Regions from separate parts of the Paenibacillus sp. MB22_1 genome, predicted to be linked through region 2. Evidence: riboswitches for the same ligand, from Rfam matches in the RefSeq annotation. Region 2 holds a riboswitch; each other region holds the start of a gene.
The links. Region 2 has a riboswitch for thiamine pyrophosphate ahead of tenA (thiaminase II). Riboswitches for the same ligand answer to the same signal wherever they lie in the genome.
Positions count from the first base shown of each region.

Region 1: it holds a riboswitch for thiamine pyrophosphate, as region 2 does, so the genes downstream of both, ACL02P_RS02370 (thiamine phosphate synthase) here and tenA (thiaminase II) in region 2, are expected to answer to the same signal.
Region 3: it holds a riboswitch for thiamine pyrophosphate, as region 2 does, so the genes downstream of both, ACL02P_RS12250 (ECF transporter S component) here and tenA (thiaminase II) in region 2, are expected to answer to the same signal.
Region 4: it holds a riboswitch for thiamine pyrophosphate, as region 2 does, so the genes downstream of both, ACL02P_RS20610 (ABC transporter substrate-binding protein) here and tenA (thiaminase II) in region 2, are expected to answer to the same signal.

Region 1 covers NZ_JBLADV010000001.1:538,189-542,825, reverse strand. The annotation lists gene ACL02P_RS02385 (hypothetical protein) at 1-65, opposite strand, end outside; gene ACL02P_RS02380 (hypothetical protein) at 164-349, shown strand; gene ACL02P_RS02375 (FUSC family protein) at 885-1,814, opposite strand; TPP riboswitch at 2,030-2,132, shown strand; gene ACL02P_RS02370 (thiamine phosphate synthase) at 2,247-2,891, shown strand; gene thiS (sulfur carrier protein ThiS) at 2,897-3,100, shown strand; gene ACL02P_RS02360 (thiazole synthase) at 3,106-3,885, shown strand; gene thiH (2-iminoacetate synthase ThiH) at 3,889-4,637, shown strand, end outside.
Region 2 covers NZ_JBLADV010000001.1:1,052,730-1,057,366, reverse strand. The annotation lists gene thiD (bifunctional hydroxymethylpyrimidine kinase/phosphomethylpyrimidine kinase) at 1-176, opposite strand, end outside; gene thiM (hydroxyethylthiazole kinase) at 173-1,021, opposite strand; gene tenA (thiaminase II) at 1,087-1,773, opposite strand; TPP riboswitch at 1,929-2,032, opposite strand; gene ACL02P_RS04825 (hypothetical protein) at 2,263-2,565, shown strand; gene ACL02P_RS04820 (hypothetical protein) at 2,679-2,801, shown strand; gene ACL02P_RS04815 (alpha-mannosidase) at 2,825-4,637, opposite strand, start outside.
Region 3 covers NZ_JBLADV010000002.1:135,062-139,698, forward strand. The annotation lists gene ACL02P_RS12245 (ABC transporter ATP-binding protein) at 1-1,523, opposite strand, end outside; gene ACL02P_RS12250 (ECF transporter S component) at 1,523-2,128, opposite strand; TPP riboswitch at 2,237-2,348, opposite strand; gene asd (archaetidylserine decarboxylase) at 2,530-3,327, shown strand; gene ACL02P_RS12260 (hypothetical protein) at 3,370-4,305, opposite strand; gene ACL02P_RS12265 (helix-turn-helix domain-containing protein) at 4,515-4,637, opposite strand, start outside.
Region 4 covers NZ_JBLADV010000002.1:1,913,416-1,918,052, forward strand. The annotation lists gene ACL02P_RS20595 (ABC transporter ATP-binding protein) at 1-49, opposite strand, end outside; gene ACL02P_RS20600 (ABC transporter permease) at 79-849, opposite strand; gene ACL02P_RS20605 (MTH1187 family thiamine-binding protein) at 846-1,139, opposite strand; gene ACL02P_RS20610 (ABC transporter substrate-binding protein) at 1,197-2,234, opposite strand; TPP riboswitch at 2,423-2,532, opposite strand; gene ACL02P_RS20615 (cold-shock protein) at 2,839-3,039, shown strand; gene ACL02P_RS20620 (ISNCY family transposase) at 3,138-4,502, opposite strand.

The DNA.
Region 1 (4,637 bases), 510 kb from region 2:
ATAAGGAAATTCTCAACTTCTTGAAGAGAAGACTTCGTTGATTTATTTGGGGGGAGTTTGTTCATAGAGATCGGCTCCTAAACTCAATTTAAAAAAATGAATGCTCTTCAACGCGGTTCCAAGTATACTAATGTTAAAGGGTAACCCATAGGGAGGGATTACAGTGAATATGTGGGAGAAACAAGAGAAAGAAAAGTTTAAAGAGTATCAACGTAAGCCTTTCATCAATTTTGCGGATTCGATGAATCGTGCTGAAATCGGAGATTGGGACGCTTTAGCAAAAGGCGGCTTTTGGACCACTCTCGTCATCATCGTAGGACTCCTTCTTTTCTTCTCCTTTAGATTCTAACAGGCCAAAAACTGCTAGTACACTCCTTTTTTACTGTATAAAAACAATCCTTGAAACAATTTCCGATACTTAACGTATTGTTTTTTAAGGAGTTGGTTAGTAATGGGAGTCTTTTTATTTTTATTTGTCCTTCTTGCTTTACTAAATATCTTTTTCCCGCGAATCTCTTGGTATATGAGCTATGGCTGGAAGAGGGCTCTGATCCACTAAAAGCCTTTGATTTTCATCAATCTCATCCAGCAACCCTTCTTTTTCATACTAGCGGATGTAGAGTCCGCCCCAGCGGGTTCACGGTTGCTTGGTGCCGGCGACGAAGGCATTCAGCTTCGCGAAATCGCTGCTGTCATCGGGCGGCAATTAAACGTGCCTGTGGTCAGCATCACACCGGAAGAGGCTGATGCCCATTTCGGTTTTCTTGGTGCCATCAGGACACTATTTTGCTTAAAAAAGCAGGGATGCCCCAGAAGCCTTTAACGGCTCTTGGGACATCCCCTTTCTACCTGTTCGTTAGAAAATCGTAGGCACCATACCCACGTTACGATATTTTAAGCTCCGCTTTCGTCTGGAAACGACCCCGCTCCTTAATCGGAAGCGGTAATCCCAGCTTCTGCAGCTCAGCGTATATCCAATCCGCGTGGTACTCATAGACGGTTTCGATCTTGTACTGCTGCTCTTCACTACGGTTTCCTACCTCTGCTGAGTCGCTCCGTTCATGATCGGCCTCGACCAGCAACAGTCGATGCTCGGCAAGCAGCTGCTGCAAAATCACCAAATGCTCATAGATATGGCGATAGGATTCAATTTCTTTGCCGATGTGCTCCATCGATTCGCTGAGATCTCGAGTCAGATGGAATTCCTCTTTGCAAAGCTGATAATATTTCTCCAGGCAACCTAGCTCCGCACGAAAACTCTCCAAATCGACGACTTCCCGGCACGTCGTGATCTGCCCGAATAAATCGGCCATCCGCTTAGCGACGGCTTTCCGCGCCTTTTCCAAATCGGCCTCATGTTTAGGGGGGAAGACGACCAAATTGACGATCACAGCAACAGCAATACCAACCAATGTGTCTGTGATCCGGTTAATCCCATAAAAAATCGGACTTTCACCCGGCTGAAGATTCAACATGATAGCTAAAAAAACGATACACCCGATGGATATTGACTTATTCCATTTCAGCAAATTGCAGACATAGATTACGACGATGACGCCTAACGCGCAATACACCGCGTTCCCAGGCTCAATCATGGCGAAACCTGCACCCACGATCGCCCCAACAAACGTCCCCATCGTCCGATGTTTCCCGGCCGTAAATGAGTTGGTGACCGAATTTTCCATGGAAATGATCGTTGCGATCGCGGCGTAAAAAGGATACTCCAAGCGCAATAACGCTGCAACGATCACACACAAACAGATGGCTAGCCCTGTCTTGAGATTGCGTAAACCAATCGTCCATTTCAATCTCATCACTCCCCAATCAAGCTCCGACCGTATTATAGAGGATGTTTTTAATTCGCTTCAATTTAATTAAACATCACAAAACGGCTATTTTTGCGATAAATCGTGACATTTTCATGAAAATTTCTTGGAAACGGCTTAAAGCAGGCAGCTTAACACCAATCCAATTCAACGGTTGTAATTATCTGGATCCCCGTGTATAGTAAACATGACAATTCTAAATCGATCGACACTAGGGGAGCCGCAAGGCTGAGATGAATCGAAAGATTCGGACCCTTTGAACCTGAACGGGTTAAGACCTGCGTAGGGAAGTGGAGAGTAAAGCATACATGAACCGGAAAATAGGTCTATTTAGGCTTATACATTCTGTTGCTGAACTTAGCCCCCTCCTTACGGAGGGGGCTTTTTTGCATTGGATTTCTAACCTGAGAGGGGATGAATATGACGAGCCAAAAATTAACGCTAACCGCACCCGAACTGCATCTGATCTCCATCTCTCCCATCCACGTATCCGAACTGCTCAGGGTATCCCTCAAGGCCCTTCCCTACTTGGATTACATTCATGTGCGGGATAAGCAGCTCACCGCGAAAGGTCAGCTGGAGATCATTCAACAAATGTTCGAATCAGGCATTCCGCTGAACAAAATTGTCGTGAACGATCGGCTGGACGTGGCCTTGGCCGCGCGGGCAGTGAATGTCCACTTAGCCGGCCATAGTCTTCCGGTGGACTCCGCTCGTCCGTTAGCCAGCGGGATGCGCTTGGGCAGGTCGGTTCATTCGGTGGAAGAAACGGTGCAGGCCGCCGTAGATGGAGCGGATTATTGCCTGTTCGGACATGTGTACGATACCTCCAGCAAACCCGGACTTCCCGGCAGAGGGCTGGCGGCATTAACTGCTACGGCGAAGGCTTGCCCGGTTCCGATGATCGCCATTGGAGGCATCCGACCGGATCAAGCGGGAGAGATCATCCGCTGCGGCGCTCAAGGGATTGCCGTCATGACAAGGTTGTTTCATGCACCGGACCCGGCAGAAGAAGCCCAAGCTTACCGCAAGGCGATGCAAGCAGCTTGGCTGGAAAGGAGGTGAACCACGTGCAGGTTCGTCTGAATGGGAAGGAGACGACGTTAAACGAAAGCTGTGTCACACTGGCCGATTTATTAGCGGACCCCCCATGGAGGGACCGGAAGCTGTTGGTTGAACTAAACGGTACGGTTGTGCGAAAGGAAGACTATGCCGTTATCCAGTTATCTGATGGAGATCGCATTGAGCTAGTCCATTTTGTAGGGGGAGGCTGATCAGCATGCAGGACTTATTCCATATTGGCGGCAAGGCTTTGTCCAGCCGTTTATTTATCGGTACCGGCAAATATAACCGCAACACCTTAATTCCCGAAGTGATCGAGCGTTCAGGAGCAGAGGTCATCACCGTCGCTTTAAGAAGAGTGAATCCCGATTGGGAAGAGGAAAATCTGCTGCATCATATCCCTTCGCATATGACGCTGCTGCCGAACACCTCCGGCGCCCGTAACGCGGAAGAGGCGATCCGCATCGCCAGATTGGCTAGGGCGGCGGATATGGGCAATTGGATCAAACTGGAGGTCATCCAGGATCAACGTTATTTGCTGCCAGACAACGTGGAAACCATTAAAGCAACCGAGATATTGGCCGCGGAAGGGTTCGTTGTCCTTCCTTATATGAGCCCGGATTTGTCGGCTGCTCTCCGGCTAAGGGATGCAGGAGCCGCTGCCGTCATGCCGCTCGGTTCACCGATTGGCAGTAACCGCGGTCTGCGGACGAAGGAACTGATTCAGATCCTGATCGAGGAAGCAGGCCTGCCGGTGATCGTTGACGCCGGCATCGGTAAGCCGTCTGAGGCGGCAGAAGCGATGGAAATGGGAGCGGCGGCGGTCCTCTTGAACACAGCGATTGCGACCGCCCGCGATCCGCTGGGGATGGCCGAAGCGTTCCGCGCAGCCGTAGTGGCCGGCAGACTAGCTCATTTGGCCGGACTAGGGCCGGTGGAGCAAAACGCCGTGGCCTCCTCCCCGCTGACCGGGTTTCTGGATGAAGTGGGGGCCTAAGTGATGAGCTTTTATGACAAAATCCAATCCTGGGAAGGCTTCCCCTTTCCACAGCGGCTGCAAGGTTACAGCGATGCAGATGTACGGCGGGCGCTTAGCAAGCCTAAGCTTGATGGGGAGGATCTGTTAGCCTTGCTGTCACCGGCGGCCGATAGACATTTGGAGGAGATGGCCCAACGGGCTCAGCGGATCACCCAAAGCCAGTTCGGAAACGTGATCCAGTTGTTTACCCCGATGTATGTGTCCGATTATTGCGTAAACCACTGTGAGTATTGCAGCTTTAGCTCGATCTATGACTTTCCGCGAAAAAAATTAGATATGCAAGAGGTCGAACGGGAAGCCGCGGCGATTGCCGCTACCGGCATCCGTCATATCCTGCTGTTAACCGGTGAATCCCGCAAAGATTCCCCGGTCGAATACTTAAAGGATTGCGTGAAGGTGCTGCGCAAGTATTTTTCCTCCATAGGCATTGAGGTCAACCCGCTGTCCGTCTCCGAATATCAGGAGTTAGGCGCGGTAGGTGTAGACAGCCTGACGGTATTTCAAGAGGTCTACCACCGGGAAACGTATACCAAGCTCCATCTGAAAGGACCCAAGCGCAATTATCGAAATCGGCTGGATGCCCCTGAGCGCGGCTGTGCTGCAGGCTATCGGTCCGTTAATATCGGTGCATTACTTGGCTTGTACGATTGGAGACAGGAAGCCTTTTTTGCAGCCATGCATGCGGATTATTTACAAACCAAGTATCCGGG
Region 2 (4,637 bases):
TCCGGAGGCAGCGGATAGACGTTGGACACGCCCAGCGTGTTCTGAACCGTCACGGCGGTGATCGCCGACATCCCGAATACACCCAGCTCCTGGAACGTTTTCAGGTCGGCCTGGATGCCAGCCCCGCCGCCGCTGTCCGACCCGGCAATCGTTAAGGCTCTAGCGATCTGGCTCATCCGACCCACCATCCGCCGGCTCCGGTCGCCTGAAATTCACGCACTGCCGCGTGCCCTTTGAGCGAGTGCGGGTGCAGCTTCGCCAGCTCGTCGAGGAACGCGATCTGGAAGCTGCCCGGGCCGGCCGAAGCCGTCCGCTCGGCGGCGCGGGACGCGGCAGCGCCATAGAACGCCAGCCCGGCGGTGCCGGCCAGCAGCAGATCGCGCTCCACCGCGGCGAAAGCCCCCAACACCGACGTCAGCAGGCAGCCCGTGCCGGTCACCTGGGTGAGCAGCGCGTCGCCGCCGCTCACGATCCGGCACTGCAGCCCGTCGGTGATGACATCTTCACGGCCGGTGATCGCCACGACCGTGTTCAGCGCCCGCGCGGCCCGCACCGCGAGCTCGGCCGCCTCGGCGCTCGCGGTGTCGCCGGCGTCGACGCCCTTGATCTCGCGGGATTCCCCGACGAGATGGGCGATCTCCGCCGCGTTGCCGCGCACGAGCGACACCTTCACCTCGCGCAGGATGCTCAGCGCCGACTCGGTCCGGAAGGCGGTAGCTCCCGCGCCCACCGGGTCAAGCAGCACCGGCACGCCGTGAGCGTTCGCCGACTGGCCGGCAAGGATCATCGCCTCCACCTGCGGCGTCGACAACGTGCCGATGTTAAGGACAAGCGCGCCGGCGATCTTGGCCATATCGGCCACCTCCTCCGGCGCATACGCCATGACCGGCGACGCGCCAAGCGCGTATAAGCCGTTCGCCGTAAAATTCGTGACAACCACGTTCGTGATGTTATGAACGAGCGGTTTCGTATTTTGCACCTTTTGCAGCACTTCGGATAGCTCTTTTTCCAGCAAACTCATATAAGTTCAACCTCTCTTTCGATCATTTGGCTTTGGGCATGGATGGATAGCGAATCGGCGCGGAGTTACAGCTGAAGCACCGGCACCGCAACCGGCCAATCTTCCAACCGATACGCCATATCCCAGAAGAGATATTCGAGCTGGCAGCTCTGCAAAAAATGCTCGGTCATGCGTTGACGCTCCGCCGCATTGGCGGTTTCCGCCCATTGGTCCAACGCCCGCATGAACTTCTCTGTGACGCCTCCTGCCCGTTGACCGTAGAAAGTGATCCACTCATAGTACGGATGCTCCGGCGTCGGCTGCACTTCCTCCAACAGCTTCTTGCCAATCTCCAGATAAGTCCACGGACAAGGCAGGAGCACGGCGTATATTTCTCCCAAACTTCCTTCGTGGGCCACCGTCAGCATATGACGGATATAATGATGAGCCGAAGGGGCTAGCGGAAAGCCTTGCAAATCTTCAAATTTCACCCCGGCCACCCGGCAAAAATTGTGATGCGGATGAATCTCACTGTTTAAAATGAAATCGATCTGTTGATTGAACAACGCAATCTCCTCGCGGGTCTGGCACTTGGAAATCGCGATCCCGTAAATTCGCATGTAAGCATTCAGATACTCAAAATCTTGCTTGACGTAATGAATGAGCTGTTCTTTCTGTAACCGGCCTTCCGCAATACCTCTGACAAAGGGATGATCAAATATCGCTTGATAAATTCCGTCCGCCTGCCTACGCAACTCTTGAGAAAATCCCAACTTCTCCACCTCCACAAATTTTGGCAAGGAAATCCTCTGAGAGGACAACGGCAAACCGAGCTGCCAGAGCACGCAAAAAAGCCGCTCCGTAGAGGGAGCGGCTGGATGAACCCTAGGCATACCGATATACTCATGGCAGCCTAAGCGCATGTCACTTGGGGCCGGCTCCACTTTCCTACGCTAGTATGAACTAGATCAGGTTCAAAGGGTCCAAGATGATCTCTTGTCTCAGCCGATGACGGCGCCCCTAGTGGATTTCCTATGCAATTCAATTATTACTCTACCGGTCCCTGCCTGGATTGTCAATCCCGTCCAGATGGTGGAATAGGTGGATCGTTTGCATCTCTTCGTCTACACCAACCCCGCGCGGTTGCATAGCATAAATAACAGGGCACTCCTAGGAATCGATTTAGGATCGATTTCGGGATCGGTTCGACCTGTTCCCCATGACAAGCAACTGGACTCCATCAAGTTAAGGAAGGTAAAGCCATGAACTCAGCCGGAAAGAACAAGTCCTCGTCTTCCAGCAAGAAGAACGGCAAAAAAGGCGGCTTCCGGCCTAAAACCCCGGAATACACCGTAGCTGCGCTGCTGCTCTCCGGCAAACTACGCGTGGATTCCGTCCAGTTATACCGAAACGCGACCATGTTCGTCTCCTTGGTTGGCGAGTACAAAACGATCAGCAGCGACGCGAACGCCGATAAACTGCTGAATTTCCTCAATGAAAACGGGGATCTCACCATCAACGACATCATTAATGCCATGAAGAAAAAAGCGGACAGTTCCTCCTAATGCTGGCGTTCGTTGTCGTAAGCCGGAGTTGCTCCAAATGCCTGTTCATTTCAGCGGACGCCAAATGGAGATTGTACGCTTTGAACTTAATTACGATTACGGGGGTTTGCCACATGGGTCAATTTGACGGCGAAGGTTTTTCCGAATGGATTGTGATCATTATTCTGGTGGTTTTATTTTTCTATGGTTCCAACGATATTGAAACGCTAACAGGCGCCCCCACTTCCGACAACTGAGGAGGCGCCCGTTTCGCCCATCTTTATTTCAACTGAAGACGAATCGTCTTGATTTCATAAGGCGTCACTGTCAGCTCAATCGTATCTGCGGAGGACAGCTCTCCGGCCGGACGTTCCATCAGGTCGGTTTCCTGCCAGGACGCCACGGGCACTCCGACGTGTAACCGGACGCGGCCCCGGCCGCCCTTATATTCATGGAAACGGACGATCACGCTATCGTCGTCTTCCGCTTTTTTCACCGCATCGATGACGACATCCGCACTGCCGCTCGTTTGGAGCAAGGAAAACGACGGAGTATGAGCCGTACCTGGCGTAGCGTATACCGGTTGATTCAGGAGCGCTGCCGCCTGCACGGTACCGCCTTCGGACCAATCCCCCTCATGCGGATACAGCGCATACGTAAATTCATGCTCGCCGCGATCCGCCTGCGGGTCTGGGTACGTTGCCGATTTCAGCAGCGACAGGCGTATCACATGATCCTTAATGTCATGCCCGTACTTGCAATCATTCAGCAGACTAACCCCATAGCCGCGCTCCGACAAATCCACCCATTGATGCCCGACCGTTTCGAAGCGGGCGAAATCCCACGACGTGTTCCAATGCGTTGGGCGCTTCACGTTGCCATACTGAATGTCGTAAGTCGCTTCCGTCGCCCGAATGTCCACTGGAAAAGCAACCTTCAGCAGCTGCTGACGTTCCTGCCAATCCACCCAAGTCCGGAAATCGATCCGCCGGTTATCGGCATACAGAATCATCTGCTGGCGAATCGTCGAGCTCATGTACGTCCAGGTAAATGTGACGACAGCCCGCAGCGTACCGGTAACGACCTTGCATTCTTGGAGTTGCTCAACCTCGCGCTGCTTCTCCTGATAGAACACATCGATGTCCCAAGCCTCAAACATTTTGGGCTTATCCTCAAACACCTGCAGCACGTTGCCCCGTTCGCCGGAAGCCAGCACTTCACGGCCAGCGACGCGGTCGAAGATGGAGATCAGCTGCCCGCGGTCGTTCCACTCAATGTTATAAATCGGAGTTTCGATCCCGTTTGGCCGCGCTTTAAACGGTTCGCTTGTCACCGCGTTATTTGCTTGCCCGTCCTTCTTACGTTGGATCGTTACAAAGCCAAGCGGCGGCACGTTCTCCACGCGTACCCACACGGTCGTCCCGTCGAATTCGGATTGCAGCTCTTGCCCATCCGCTTGAATCCACTGTGTTCCCGTGTCTGTGTCTTGACCTTCCAAGGCAACCAGTCCGGTAAACGGCCAAGAGGACGGATTCCACACGGTATACGTATCCCCCGCATCGCTCGTCAAGGCTTGAATGGCCTGCTCCCGGCACGACTCCAGCAGCGATTCAGCTTGGGCATACTCCTCCTTGGAATCGCGGTATACCTCTGGAATGGACGAGCCCGGGATGATGTCATGGAACTGGTTGCGCAGGATCGTTTTCCAGCTTTCGTCCAGCTTGGCCTTCGGATAGGCCTCCCAGTTTCCGCAGCCCGCAAGCAACGCCTGCAAGCTAAGCAGCCATTCGGCGTCCCGGGACAGCAGCTCCAGCTTCCGGTTCATTTTTTTATTGTACGCCTGGCTGGTATAGGTTCCCCGGTGGTACTCCAGGTACAACTCGCCGTCCCACGTATGGACGTAACGATCCGCTGCTTCCACTGTCTCATGCAGCTTCGCAAAAAAATCGTCCGCCCTTCCGGTCGTCACACGCGGCAGACCCGGCATCTCGTCGAGGCGCCGACGCAGCTCCAAGTGCTCGCGGTTTACGCCGCCGCCGCCATCGCCGTATCCGTAAGAGAGCAAGAGCTTCTTGTTCACTTCTTTATCGCGG
Region 3 (4,637 bases), on a different contig from region 2:
TCACCGGCACCTGCCGGAGATCGATCCACCCGCCGGGTCAACCGCTGCGACGTTAGCCGTCCGTCCCGCACCTCCCAATGCTGGGTGGCCACCTGCTCCGCAATCCGCTCTTCATGGGTAACCATAAGAATCGCCGTCCCGCGCCGGCGCAACGCCTCGCATAGCTGCAGGATGGCGAACGTGTTCGCCGCATCCTGGCCGAAGGTCGGCTCATCTAGCAACAGCAGCCGTTGCTCGCGCACCGCAGCCGCAGCCACGCTAAGACGCCGCTTCTGGCCCAGCGACAACTGGTAAGGATGCCGCATCTCCAAGCCGGTTAGACCAAACTGCTCCAGATACGCCGTCACCCGACGGTTCAGCGCATCGTCGCCAAGTCCGTCCTCCCTCAGCGAGAAGGCGACTTCGTCCACCACCCGATCGGCGACAAACTGAAACTCCGGATTCTGGAACACAAATCCGATCTCACGAGCGGTCGACTCCAGCATTCGTCTGCGGGCACGGCGGCTGAGCTTCCCTGTCTCGATCCGCTTTCCCTGCAGCACGAATGCTCCCTCTGATGGCAACAAGCCGATCAGGCTGAGCAACAGCGAGCTTTTCCCAGCACCGTTAGGTCCTGTGATCGCAATCCAATCCCCGGGATACACGGCGGCTTGCCCGACTTCAATCACCGGCCGCCCTTGCCGGAACCCGCAAAAATCGGTCAGTTCCACGGCGGCAAGTCCATCCAATCGCCGTTCATCCTTCACCGGCTCTAGCAATCGACGGCCGGCTTCGGTGGCAAAATACGCCTCCCAGACGCCGGGATACCAGATCCCAAACTCAATGAGCTCGGAACGGTACGTGTCAAACACTACGTCCGGTGCCCCCTCGCCCAGCACCTGCCCGTCCGGTCCAAACAACACGACGCGGTCAACGAGACCCAGTGCCGTCAACTCCTCGATCCGGTGCTCCACGATAATCAAGGTGCGATCCTCGGCCACCTTGGCGATCGCTTGCCAGATTTGCTCGCGGCCCTGCGGGTCCAGCAAAGCCGAAGGCTCATCCAGCAGCAGCACCTCCGGATCGCCAAGCAGCACCGATGCGAGCGCCAACCGTTGCTTCATCCCTTGGGACAGCGAATCGATCGGCACATGGATCTCAGGCAGGTCCAGGCCCACCTTGGCCAATGCGGCCTGCATCCGCGCGGGCATATCCTGCTTCGGCACGCCTAAATTTTCTAAGGCAAAAGCCAACTCCTCATCCACATAAGGCATACAAAACTGCGTATCCGGATCCTGGAACAGAAAGCGCCACGACGAGGGAAGCTGCTGCGCGGACGTGCGCATCGGAATCTCTACCAAGTCTGGAATGATGCCGCTCAGCACCTGGAGCAGCGTCGATTTGCCGCATCCGCTGGGACCCAGCAGCAGCACATGCTCCCCGCGCCGCACCGAGAAATCCAAATCCTTAAACACAAACCGGTCTTCACCCGGGAACTTGAGCCGCAGCTCCCGGACCTCAGCTGCCGTCGTTTCCTTCCGCATCAGTCATTCAACGCCGCATAGTCTTTCGGATCAACCGGTCGCAGCAGCGTCGTAACCCCTGTCGCCTCTACGGCCTTCACGACGGCATAAGCGAAGTACCCGCAGATCAGCGCCGAGCTGACGGCCCGCATCGCATATTTGGCGGTCAAGAGCCATGGCTCGTAATCCTGCACATATCCGTAGAAGAAATCCGGGATAACCGAACCCACGGCAGCTCCGATCCCGGCTAATGCAGCAACGGAGCCGGAAAATTTCCGATACCGGAACGCAGCGAACACCAGCTCCGCCCCTAAGCCTTGCAGCACGCTGTAAAGAATCAGCTGAACTCCCCATTCGCTGCCGAACAAAATTTCCACATGGGCCGCAGCGACCTCCGCGATCAACGCCACCCCCGGTTTGCGGATCAGCAAGAACACCAGCGTTGCAGCCAGGAACCACATTCCGTACACCAGTTCATCGGCCTGGAAGAACAGGGGGGAGAACAAATTGTACACCGAGCTCCAGAAGTGATACACCACGCCCAGCACCAACGAAACCAACACCGTCACCAGCACATCGCTTAGCTTGAGGCCACGCCCCGTTCTTTTTTGAACAACCTCCGACATCTTCATCTCTCCTCTTGATCATTTGGTTTAAATCCTCGCATCGTAAAAAAAACCGCCTGAATAAGCTCAGACGGCGGTCAGGTCACGGGGGCGCACGTAGGCACAAAAAGTCCCGGACGATCGATTCTCTACGCTGGCATTATCCAGATCAGATTAACGGTCCGCGGCGCAATATGCCGCTATCTCAGCCTGATTCGCTCAAGCCCCCGTATCCCTATGCGATTGATATAAACATACACCAACTCCGCCCAGGCATCAAGCCTAAATTTGTACAAATCTGTAAACTAGGAGTTACCCGTCCTGTATTGATTTCGGCCTGATTCTGTGTCAAGATAAGCGGAAGTGGCAACGAATTCATCAATACCAATGCAGCATTACTGGACAGACTAGGAGGATGCGATTTGGCCGCGACATGGATGAAATGGATGACAGAGCTCTCCTCCCGGAAATGGTTATCCCGGTTGATGGGCAAGTTCTCCCATTCGGGGGTTAGCCGAGCAATGATCCCTTTTTTCGCAAAATCGTATGGCATTCCGCTGCATGAAGCGGAGAAGGAGCTTCGGGAATATCGCACGTTAAACGAGTTCTTCACCCGCAAATTAAAGCCGGGCATGCGCCCGCTGCACGCGGAGCCGGGAGTGATGATCAGTCCAGTGGACGCGCTGATTACGTTTATGGGCGAGGTGCAATCCGGCACGATCTTGAACGTCAAAGGACAGGATTATTCCTTGGAAGCGCTGCTGGACGGCTCCCCTCGTGTAGAATTGTACAAACACGGTTACGCCTTTGTTCTTTATCTGAGTCCTACCGATTATCACCGGATTCACGCACCCGTGACGGGCAAGAAGCTGGAATGCGAGCACATCAAAGGCCGGGTCTACCCGGTGAACGATTTTGGCATGCGCCATATGAAGAAGGTGTTGTGCCGAAACGAACGCTTGATCACTTACATTTCCCACGACTATGGGGAAATCGCCCTCGTGAAGGTCGGCGCGATGAACGTGAGCAGCATCCAGTACACCGACCCTTCGGTAAAATCCTGGGAGCAAGGCGACGACCTGGCTTATTTCGAGTTTGGATCCACCGTCGTTCTGCTCACCCAGAACGGCACCTTCACCCCATTGCCTGAACTTGCGCCCGGACAGAAGGTACGGATGGGCGAAGCGCTGGGCCGGTTTAACTCCGCAAAACCAAGCTAATTCAGTGATCATCGCCCGCCGGCTTCGGCCGGCTCTTCCCCTTTATTGCACCGTAATGCTGCCGATGGAAGTCTCCAGCGCGACCAACGGCCCTCCGCCGCCTCGCTCGCTTCGTCCCTTCGCGGCTCCAATGACTTCGCCCAGTTCGCTGGACGTTTCGAGATCGCAGTCTAACGACGGATCAAGCGTTGCCGTGATGCTGCCAACATCGGTGATGGCTTGAAGCTGACCGCCCGTATCCAGCGTGAGAATATCTAGATTGATGCTGCCGGTGGCTGTACGGATCGATGAATCCCCGGACAGACGGGCATCCTCGACCCGAATCGACCCGACCTCTCCCTTCAGCCGGTAGGTTCCCGTAAGCCCGCTCGCCGCGATCTCCCCGACATGGTTCGTGACTTCAAACTCCTGAATCCCGGCAGGGACCTCAACGACATAATCGATGCGGAATTCGGTAAAATGCAGCTCCTTCTGCGCCCAATCCCATAAATTTTGGTCCGGCGCGCCTTTGGCGTGCACGCGCACCTGAGCCGTATTGCCCTGAGAGGTGACGGTCACCTCGCTCTGTTCAAACAACGTATCCAGCTTCTCCTTACGTGCCGGCAGATCCGCGGCCTGGATGGTCGCTTTCACCACGAACTGATCGGACGTGCCTTCCTTCAACTCAAGACGCCCTACGGCATTCTCCAGCTGCAGCTTGCTGGCGTTGCCGATGGCTTCGCTTGTCGAAAGGTCATACGAGCGTCCCGTGAACGTCAAATCGTCCTTCCACTCGTCTGCGGCCAGCGCCACCGACTGCTGCACGGATGCCGCGGTCTCGCTGATCGATTGGCTTATCGAATCAACGGTATTCCCCAAGGTCTGCCCCCATTGCTGCTGCAGCGTTTCATTTTCCGCCGGACCGCAACCTGAAGCCAGGGCCAGAAGTACGGCCGATGCCGCCAGCCATGCGATTTGGGATGTACGTTTCTTTCGCATTTTCGTCCTCCTTCTATTTCCATCTATCCTGAGCTTATATCAAGGTTCCCGTGAACCACCACAGGCGCGGGACCGGTTTGCTCCCTAGACTTTGGTCAAGGAGACGGTTCGCAGGGCAAGCGGAAAAACCGCCGAGCATGAAGCCCGGCGGTCGATAAATGAAGCTTATTTAACTTTAGGGTGGGTTGGGTTAGATTAGAGTAGCCTGCTTAGCGGATTTCGGACGGGCTTTTTCCCGTATATTGTTTGAACTGGCGACTGAAGAAGAAGATATCCCGATACCCCAGCGCATCCGCAACCTCGGTCACATTCATGCCGGCATGCAGGAGCAA
Region 4 (4,637 bases), on a different contig from region 2:
CCTCCAGCGCGGGGATGGCGTTATCTCTATGCGTTGATGCTTCGCTCATGAACCAAGCCTTCCTTTCCGTAAGCTGCCCTATCTCCGGTCGTTCGCCGGTTTATAGCGGACAAGCCATTTTTCCAACAAAGCGACGCAGGCGAACATCGCGAGGCTGATCGCCACGATGATGGCGATGGCGACAAAGATCTTATCCGTGCGGAACGACGCCTTCTGCAGCATCATATAGTAGCCGATGCCCTTGTCCGCGCCGATCCACTCGGCAATGACCGCCCCCATGACGCTGTACGTTGCGGCGATTTTCACCCCGGACATGATCGAAGGGATCGCGTAGGGCACCTCCAGCTTGCGGAAAATATCCGCCTTGGACGCACCGATCATTCGCATATAATCGAGCATCGCCCGATCCGTGCGGCTCAGTCCGTCCATGGCCGCCACGGTGACAGGGAAGAAGCAGACGAGCGTAATGACGATAATCTTCGGCAGGATGCCAAATCCAAACCAGATCATCAGCAGCGGCGCCAGCGCAATGGTTGGCACGTTTTGACTTAGGATGATCAGCGGATATAGCGACGCCTTCAGAAACGGGACATAATGCAGGACAAACGCCGTCAGCAAGCCTACGAGCGTCCCGATGGCAAAGCCGATAAACATCAGCCGCAGCGTCGCCGCCGTGTGTTCCCCTAAGCTGGCCGCACCGGCAGCCGCTTCACGACCGATATCCACCGGGCTGGGGAGAATCCACTTCTCGATGTGGAACCAGGCGGTAGCGCCCTGCCAGATCAGCAAAAACAAGATGACCGCCACGAGGGGCGGCCAGATGTTGTGCCAAAGGCTGCGGAGATTCATGGCCGATATTTTTCAATCAGCTTATCCATGCTGACGCCTTTGGGATTGTACGAAATTTTAATTTGCGAAATGATGCCCGTACTGCCGAACTCAATGACGGCTTCGTTCATTTTCTTCACGATGGCCAGCAGCTCGTCGAGATCCCCCTCCATGGTCGTCTCCAGGGGGTTCACCTGATATTTGACCCCGGATGCTTGAATCACTTCAATGGCCCGGTCTACATAGGGAATGACGTCTTCGCCGTTGGGTGTCTTCGGAATGATCTGAATGCTTAATAACGCGTTTGGCATGGGTGGGTTCATCCTTTCGAATAGGGATTTGGCATCATTGGGTTAAAGTATAGTAAATTATTCGCTTGGCAAAAACTCGTTGGTAAAAGCGGCATCTACGTCAAGCGGTTTTTCCAGCAGCTTGCGCTCAAACATCCAATCGGAGTAGTTCTGCCACACTTCTTTCTTCTGCTCGCCCCAGCGCGGAGCATCGTCCTTGTATTTCGGGCTCAGCCATTTTTGACTGGCCACCACCAGGTCCTTGTCGAGATCCGGTACGGCTTTCAACAGGATTTGCGCCGCTTCTTCCGGATGGTCGATCGCATAATTGTAACCTTTAGACACGGCCCGCATAAAAGCCTTTACCAGCTCGGGGTTGTCCTTGATCGTCTTCTCGTTTGTCACGAGTACCGGGGTGTAGTAGTCCAGCTTCTCGGAGAAATCCTTGACATACAGCATGTCGATCGGCTCGCCCCGCAGCTCGGCCTCAATGCCTGTCCAGGCGTAGAAAATCCAGGCAAAATCAATATCCCGCTTCACTGCCGTAAAATAATCGGCATCCCCGATATTAACGAATTTCACCTTGTTGACATCAGCGCCTTGCAGGTCCATGATCGATTGGATCACCGCTTGTTCCACCGGAGAGCCCCAGCCGCCGTAGGCTTTGCCTTCGAAGTCTTTAGGCGATTTAATATTCTTGTCTACGGGGGCAGCGAAGCCGGACGTATTGTGCTGAATGATCGCGGCAATCGAGACGAGCGGGACGCCTTGGATCCGGCTTTGCGTTACGTTCTCCTGCACGCTGACGCCAAACGGCACCTCTCCGGAGGCAACCATCGCCTCAGCACCGCCGGAACCGGGCAGGAGGATGTCCACATTCAGCCCTTCCTCGGCGAAATAGCCTTGATCCTTGGCGACGTAAAGCCCGGTGTGGTTCGTATTCGGGCTCCAGTCGAGCACGACTTTAACATCTTGCAGCTCTGTGTTAGAACCTTGATTTGGTGCGGCGGCTTCGGTATTTTGCCCGCTTGGGTTTCCGGCTTTCGCCTTCCCGGCGCTGTTCCCATTCGCTCCGCCGCAGGCGGACAATATCAGCAGCAAGCAACCGAGAAACATGGCCAGTGCGGTACGTACTTGAACTTTCACGACTTCTACTCTCCTTCGTTGGTGTAGATTTCCGCAGCTTGTTCTTGGTATAACCCTGGATGTGCGTCCTTAAGCGTAACTTCCAACTTCCGGATACAAAAAAACGTCCCGGATCCGGGACGCAATAGGCAATGGAAATGACATGTAAAATAAGTTCATCACCATGGTATGGCTCCCTACGCTGGCATTATCCAGATCAGGTTGAAGGGTCAGTATCTTGGAGGGATACACTCTCAGCCGGCCAATTCCAGCACCCCTGAACAATATGACTGCAGATTACATCTGTCATTATAGTTTTCGCCAACTGGATTTGTCCAGTCTTTCCGGACCAGCTTGCAAAAACCAGGGGATTTGCTTTTTATCTGGCAAAAGGATATAATGAGTTCAAATCATGGTTTTGAAAGAGGATATCATTCACGCATTGAAAAGGGTGTCACTTTATAAAACTGGAACTTTTTTCAATGTGTGAATTTTTTTTATACAAGTGGTGCATGTTCAATAAGGGTCAGCCTTTATTGAGCGACTTCTGTTAAAAAAATGAATCATGTTAATCTTGAAACAGGAGGTATTCCCCATGGAAACCGGAACAGTGAAATGGTTTAACGCTGAGAAAGGTTTTGGCTTCATCGAAGTGGAAGGCGGAAATGACGTATTCGTTCATTTCAGCGCAATCACCGGCGAAGGCTTCAAAACCCTCGACGAAGGCCAACGCGTACAATTCAACGTGGTTCAAGGCAACCGCGGCCCGCAAGCCGAGAACGTTGTAAAACTGTAAGTTAGTTAGTTGCTCCTGAAAAAGTCGATTTTCAAAAATAGTTTCGGGTTGCTGGCTGGGTTGTGAGGGAGAACTTTCCCTAATGATCGGTTTCCATGTTAGTTTTGGAGCATTTTTGCCGCTCTTTGCAGGTTGTGGGTCAGAATCCCGAAGCCGACCCAGCATTTTGAGCCGACAAAGCCCCGATACCTGCTGCGGTTCAAACCGTACTTCCGCTTGAGAAGACTAATCTTCGCTTCTCCAGCTGCACGGTAACGCTGCAAGTCTTTGAACCATAATTCGTTTTCGTACTCGGATCGGGCAATGCCTTTTTTGCCCTTTCGCGGCAAGCTAGCTCGCTTCACACCAAGTTCGGTAATGGCCGTTTCGTTCTTCTTGCTTGAGAAACCGCGGTCGGTCGCTACAGCTTGCGGCGCTTTGCCGAATTGCTTGATATGCGCCTGTACAGCGGGAACGAGCAGTTCATCATCCGAGGGGTTCCCCTCGTAGACAGCGTAGCCGGTCACAAAGCCACTTTCCGTCTCGTCGATTCGCACCTTGTAGCCGAACTCAGTTCCTTTGGCCAGCTTACCTTTCTTAATCGGTCTTGCTTCCGGGTCAAAGAAACTGACGATCCGATCTGCGATGATTCGATTGCCGGAAACGACCTGTTTGGCTTGTTCCAACAACTTGCCGGTTAGCGTGACCGCCTCGGTCAGTTTGGTTTTACTTTGTCGAAGAGCAGCTTTGCCCTTGTCTTGCAGTTTCTCGATAACGGCTTGCGCCTTGTTCACAACGTTCTCGGCTACTTCGATTACGCTCCCAGTGATCCGGTCAACTTCTTCCCAAGATTCACGGGTGCGGCGACGTAGAACTTTCGCGATGGACAGAATCTTTTCCTTGATTTCTGCCGTACGATCTTCAAAGCCTTGAACAGTGTGGGAGGCGACTTTCCGGATTTTCTGAATCGTTCGAGTGATGACTTTTACGCCATCTTGCAACAGCGTAGCGTCTGTCGGGTGATGGATGTCGGATTCCACAACCGTCGTATCCGTGCGCAATTTGCGGGTTTTCAGAACGGCTTTTTCCTCACACTGCTTTACGAGTGCGGCATTGATGTCTTCGACGATCTTGTCGCCGTAGCGTTTGCGGGCATAGATGAGCGTAGACGGGTCGGGCATCGGTTCGTCGATGGCAAACCGGCAGAACATTCGCCATGTGATGCTGTCACCGACTTCCTTCACGAGTGACTCGTAGCCCAAATTGTATTTATGCTTCAGGACCATAAGACGGATGTACTTTTCAATTGCAAGCGTAGGACGGCCGCTTTTCTTGCCTTTCGGGTGCAACTCAGTAAACGGTTGAAGAAAACGGTCGTCGTCCAGTAATTGATCTATGATTGCAAGCTCGACCGGCAACTTTCTAACAGATTCCGGGAGAATGGCATCCCAGATGGTCAATTGCTCGTCTCGAAGTTTCAACATTTTCTTCACCTCTTGGAAGGATTCCCGAGGGCTTCTGTTGAACTCCTATAGCAAAGGAATTCTTCCCTCGGGGTGTGGAACTTTGTTATCTCGTCAATAACAATTTCCATTTTGAGGTGCTGAATTCCTTTTAAT